DNA from 2 places in the Paenibacillus sp. FSL H8-0457 genome. Region 2 is predicted to be linked to the other one. Evidence: predicted binding sites of a transcription regulator. Region 2 holds the regulator's gene; the other holds the start of a gene.
What was found. The regulator Rex, encoded in region 2, represses fermentation and respiration genes when NADH is low (regulators of the CRP and FNR family bind a similar motif). The targets are predictions, from matches to a motif close to TTGTGAAATATTTCACAA.

Region 1 (3,161 bases), 1.4 Mb from region 2:
ATCGCAGCCGGCCATGACGAAGAAACGGCGGATCGCCCCGGATTTCACGGCATCGACGACTTGATCGGCCACGTTCATCACAGCAGCATGAGCGAAACCGCCGATGATCTCACCCGTTTCAAGCTCCGTTGGAGCGGGGCATCCTTTCGCTTGCTCGATTAGTAGGGAGAAGTCTTTGGGAGCACCGTCTGTTCCTTCTGGAATATGGCGGACACTCGGAAACCCCGTGTTGCCTGTTGTATAGATACGATCCTTATAACTGTCTTTCGGCGGAACGATACAGTTGGTCGTCATTAATATCGGTCCGTTAAAGGCTGCGAATTCGCTATTCTGCTTCCACCACGCATTTCCGTAATTGCCTACAAAATGCTCATATTTCTTGAATGCCGGATAATAGTGGGCAGGCAGCATTTCACTGTGCGTGTACACGTCCACGCCGGTTCCTTCCGTCTGCTTCAGCAGCTCCTCCAAATCCTTCAGATCATGGCCGCTAATGAGAATGCCGGGCCGGTTGCTTACCCCGATATTGACCTTCGTAATTTCCGGATTTCCGTAAACCGAGGTGTTCGCTTCATCCAGCATCGCCATGGCGTTTACGCCGTATTTACCGGTTTCCATCGTCAAAGCGATCAGATCCTGCACTTCAAGGCTGTCGTCAAGCGTGACGGCAAGCGCACGGCGCATAAAACGGTTTAATTCGTGATCATCCTTCTCCAGATGCAGCGCGTGGTACGTATAAGCAGCCATCCCCTTCAAGCCGTAAGTAATTAATTCGCGCAGCGAGCGGATGTCTTCATTGCGGGTTGAAAGGACACCCACCGTACGTGCTTTTTCATCAAAAGAAGCTTCGTTATCCGCTTGCCAGACGGCAGCATCAGGGAGATTGGCGGTTCCTTCCGGAAATTGTTCGTTATAATAGGTGCGCACCTCGCCGCGGAGCTCGATCGCTTCCCGGATTCTTCCCACAAAAACCTCGCGGTCAAAGTTGGCGTTCGTAATCGTTGCAAACAAGGAGTCCATCATAAACAGCGATACGCGCTGTTCAAGCACCTCCGGCAGCCGGACATCCAGACTGAGAAAAGAGATACCTTTCAGCAGATAAATCAGCAAATCCTGCAGGTTTGCCACATCATGCGGTTTGCCGCATACGCCGACAATGGTGCAGCCTGTTCCTTTGGATGCTTCCTGACATTGAAAGCAGAACATGGACGGCTGATGCTGTAAGCTCTCTTAGGCGTTATTATTCATGATTTCTCCTCCAATTTTGTGATTATTAGTCGTAAGGTCAGTAAATGATTGCCTCGCAATTGGACTGTTGAAGACAGTATACTTCGCTCCCACAACCGACATAGTGATTGGAATCACAATTTTTTGAGTAGTGAGTTTAATCACAAACCCGGTCCGTTTCTTCTTTTAAACTGGAATTAATGACCTAAGAAGAAATGAGGAGAGAACATGTCGATTTTACCTCAAAAGAATGAACTGGGATTTTTCGAGATCCGTCTCGAATCCATCGGCGGGCTTGGCGCCAATCTGGCCGGAAAAATGCTGGCCGAAGCTGGGGTTACCGGTTCCGGACTTAACGGTTCGAATTTTTCCAGCTATGGTTCGGAGAAAAAAGGGTCGCCGGTGAAGAGCTTCGTAAGGTTCTGCGATTCCGAGGTGGAAATCCGCGATCACAGTCCCATTGAGCAGCCGCATGTCGTCGGCGTATTTCATGAAGCCTTGTATAAGACGATCGATGTCATAAGCGGATTACAGCCTGATGGAACGGTACTTGTGAATACGGCGCGAGCCCTTTCCGAAGTGGCCGTGGATCTGAACATGAAGCAGGGAACGCTGGCCGTAGTTGATGCGCTGAAAATTTCCGTTGAGGAAAAAACCAAAGTGAATACGGCCATGCTGGGGGCTTTGTTCCGGATTTGCAGCTTTCTAGACCCGGACGATATGCGGCAGGTGATCCGCACAACATTTGAGAAGAAGCTGCCCCACCTCGTGGAAGCGAATGTGCGGACCTTTGACAGAGGATATAACGAAGTCCGGTTCCTTTCCTTAGGAAATGGCTCAGCGCTTATAGACCCAATCGCTTTTGCAAGACCGCAGCCGATTCTTGGATATGACACGCAGGAGCTGGGCGGGATTCTGAACGTTACGGCGAACAGTGTCCTGAAGGATCTTAGCGGCTCTCGGCAGGGATATTTGCCAGAATACAAGATCGAGGACTGCATACACTGTGCCGCCTGCGATACGGTATGTCCGGATTTCTGCATCGTGTGGGAGAAGAAACCGGATAAGCGCGGCAACATGCAGATGTTTATGAAAGGTATCGATTATCAGTATTGCAAAGGCTGCTTGAAGTGTATCGAAGCTTGTCCGACCACCGCTTTAGCTGCCATGTTAGAAGAGCCGCATTATGCGGAGCAGCACCGTGTGCCGCAATCATTTCCCTATATAACTGCGGAGGGAGTCCGATCATGAATATGCAAATTCAAGAAACAACGGAGAACAAGCTGGCGGCCGCTCAAACGGCAGTTTTCGAATCGGGAAACGAAATGGCTGCCATGGCGGCTGCCCAAATTAATTATCACATTATGGGTTATTTTCCGATTACTCCTTCTACGGAAATCGCCCAATATCTTGACATGATGCGTACACGCGGCGAACATGACATCAAGCTCATTCCAGCTGACGGCGAACATGGATCGGCGGGGATTTGCTACGGTGCGGCCGCAGCCGGAGCACGGGTATTCAATGCTACCAGCGCAAATGGTTTCCTGTATATGATCGAACAGCTTCCTGTGCAAGCGGGCACACGTTTCCCGATGGTCATGAATTTGGTGACGCGTGCAGTCAGCGGACCGCTGGATATTCGCGGTGACCATTCGGATCTTTACTACGGCCTGAACACCGGCTGGGTGATTTTGACCGCCCGTTCACCGCAGGCCGTGTATGACATGAATATTATGGCGCTGCGAATCGCTGAACATGAAGACGTACGCCTGCCGGTCATTGTAGCTTATGACGGATTTTTTACATCGCACCAGAAACGCCGGGTACAAATATTCACGAACCGGGAAACCGTTCAGGGGTTTGTAGGGGAACAGGCGCCTGAATATCCGCATGTGCTGGACGAGAACAACCCGATCGTTGTTGGGGCTTAT
Region 2 (3,161 bases):
TGCCGTCAACCCATACATGCTCTACATCCTTCGCGCTGGCAGAGTAGATCGCGTGAGAAATATAGTCGGTCCGCGGAAGGAAATGCGCCTGATCCGTATTCAATGCGATCATATCGGCTTTCATCCCAACCGCGAGCATACCGATATCCTCAAGGAAAGCGGACCTGGCTCCGTACTCCGTACCCATTCGAAGCGCTTCGGAGGCCGGAATGGCTGTCGGATCCCCGCTCACTCCTTTATGGATCAGGGCAGCCAGCCGCATCTCTTCGAACATATCCAGGTTATTGTTGCTAGCAGGTCCGTCGGTACCGAGCGACACCGTTATGCCGGCTTTGAGCAGCGCAGGTACGCGGGCGACTCCGCTCGCAAGCTTCAAATTGCTTCCGGGATTATGGGATACGGCTACTTGATGCTTGGCCAAGACTTCGATTTCTTCATCGGTCAGATGAACGGCATGCGCAAGGAGCGTAGGACGGGAGAACATGCCCAGCTTCTCCAAATGGGCAACGGGGCGAAGCCCGTAGTCCTTAACATTCTGAGCCACTTCCGTTTCCGTTTCGGACATATGGGTATGCAAAGGCAGGTTCAAGTCATGGGATGCTTGAACGAATTTTTCGATGAAATCCGGCGGGCAGGTATAAGGCGCGTGCGGCGAGATCATCGTCGTAATTCTGCCGTCAGCCTTGCCATGCCAATCCTTCGCGAATGCCACCGCCTCATCCAGCTTCTGCTGCTGTACCTCGGGCGGGCATAAACCGATTACGCCGCGCGTCAGGACGCCGCGCATTCCCGAGTCCTGGACAACCTTCGCGACCTGATCCATATGGTCATACATATCCACAAACGTCGTGGTTCCGCCCTTGATCATCTCCAGCACGGAGAGCGATGTGCCCCAATATACGTCGTCTGACGTGAATTTGGCTTCCATCGGCCACATTTTTTCCTGAAGCCATACCTGCAGCGCCAGATCGTCCCCATAGCCTCGAAGAAGCGACATGGCGGCATGTCCATGCGTGTTCACCAATCCAGGCAGGAAGAACAGATGGGTTCCGTCGATAATCTCTGTTCCCTCTTCCACGACGGGCTCCTCTTCGCCCAGGTACGTGATCCGGTCGTTCTCGACCACCATATATCCGCGCAGCACGGATCGGTCTTCCTCCAGTACTGCAAACGTTCCGTTCTTAACCATCCACTTCGTTGTTGTCATGTGCTGCATCCTCCTTGCCGTTATCCAAATAATAGGCCAAACTTTGCAAATCCGTTGTAAAATCAGCCGTATGAATCCGGATATGGGCTGGGGCTTTCAGGATGGTTGGCGCAAAGTTCAGAATCGCCTCGATCCCTGAGGCGATAAGCTGATTCGCTACGTTCTGCGCTTCGAAATCCGGAACGGTAATAATCCCGATTCGAATGCCGTGCTCATGAACCGTCTTCTCCAGCTCTTCCATCGGCTGTACGACCAAATTGTTAATTTTCATACCAACTTTGGGAGAATACGAATCGAAAATCGCCACAATCTTCATATTATCCTTCAGGAATGCATTGTAATTCGATAATGCATGTCCAAGATTACCGGCCCCGACCAATGCGACATTGATCTTCTGGTCCAGCTTCAGAATCTGGCGAATCTTCTCGATCAGATAAGAAACATCATATCCGATCCCTTTCCGTCCAAAATCACCGAAATACGCCAGGTCCTTACGAATTTGAGCAGGATTGAGGTCCAGCTTCTGTCCCAATTCCTGGGAGGAAACCGTGGAAACCTCCCTCTTCTGAAGCTCATTCAAATAGCGCAAGTATACAGGTAATCTGCGGACCACGGCTTCCGAAATTTTTTCCGATTTCATGCATGCTCCCCCTAATAATAGGTTAATAACTACATCTTTTTTTGTTGATCGTGCTTGGTTTCACTTTATTCAGCTTGGTTCCCCGCGCTTGCCTCTTCCTGCAGCCATTCCGAAATTCGGGGTACGATCCCCTCTGTCGACATGTGCTCCATCTTCGGCCCCGGCAAGGAATATAAGAAATACTTCCCGTAATAGGATTCAATGACCCGGGTATCGTACACGATCACGATCCCTTTATCTTGTGCTGTTCGCACCAGGCGCCCAAACCCCTGTTTGAAACGAATGACCGCTTGCGGAACCGAAAGCTTCATGAAGGGATTCTTCTTCTGCTGCTGCAGCAGTTCGCTCTTGGCTTCGACCAAGGGGTGATTCGGCGGCTGGAACGGCAGCCGGACGATGGCAAGACAAGTCAGCGCCTCACCCGGGATGTCTACCCCTTCCCAGAAGGAGCTGGTGCCCAGCAGCACGGAAGCGCTGCTGTCCTGAAATCTTCGGATTAACTTGGTACGGCTGGTTCCGTCCATCCCTTGTCCCAATACCGTGATGTCGCTTGATGCCAGCGCTTCTTTCAGCGGCTCGTGCACCTGGCGCAGCATCCGGTACGAAGTGAACAGGACGAGCATGCGGCCATGCGTAGCGACGGCCGTATCGGCTAAAGACTTCACGAGCGTATTCACAAAGAGTGCATCCCCGACCGATCCCTTCACGCTCGGAAAATCGCGCGGCACGACAAGAAGGGCTTGTTCCCTGTAATTAAACGGGGACGGGAGCTGAACCGTGTTCAGGTTCCCCGCTTCAGCCGCTTCCTGAAGACCCAGGTTCTCGATCATGAACTGAAACGATTTGTCCACCGACAAGGTCGCCGATGTCAGAATCACGCTTTGTTTCTTGTCAAAAAACAATTCCTTCAAATGAGAGCTCACGTCGACGGGCACGGCATACAACTGCAGCGATTTGCTGCGGAAATTGCCATTCGCCTCCATCCAGTATACCGTGCCCTCATCGTTCAGGGCCATGAAGGAGCGCAGGTCTTCGCGATGCGCGGCCAGGTCCTTAAATAGGCCCGATAGGTCGGTTAACAGGCTGTCCGCGCTGTAGTCATCCAAATCTTCCTTCATTTCGGCGATCAGCTTATCGCCCTTGCGCACGACATCGCCCAGCGTCAGATGAATTTGATGCTCCAGTTCGGCCATCGAATCCCAATCCTTCGGCTTCTTCAGCGGGGACAGGCGGAGCGAGAATTGGCCGGCATCTCCCGGAGAAGCGTCTCCGCGTTCCGGAAGCAGTCCGAACAATTGATCGCTGAGCCGATCC

Region 1: hcp (hydroxylamine reductase) is a predicted target of Rex. The motif match lies at 1,377-1,394, and genes of this name have one in related genera.

Annotation. Positions count from the first base shown of each region.
Region 1 is NZ_CP150293.1:1,163,714-1,166,874, forward strand. Features, by position in the region: gene hcp (hydroxylamine reductase) at 1-1,206, opposite strand, end outside; gene MHI43_RS05050 (2-oxoacid:acceptor oxidoreductase family protein) at 1,456-2,478, shown strand; gene MHI43_RS05055 (thiamine pyrophosphate-dependent enzyme) at 2,475-3,161, shown strand, end outside.
Region 2 is NZ_CP150293.1:2,562,601-2,565,761, reverse strand. Features, by position in the region: gene MHI43_RS11335 (amidohydrolase) at 1-1,207, opposite strand, end outside; gene MHI43_RS11330 (redox-sensing transcriptional repressor Rex) at 1,182-1,847, opposite strand; gene dinG (ATP-dependent DNA helicase DinG) at 1,913-3,161, opposite strand, start outside.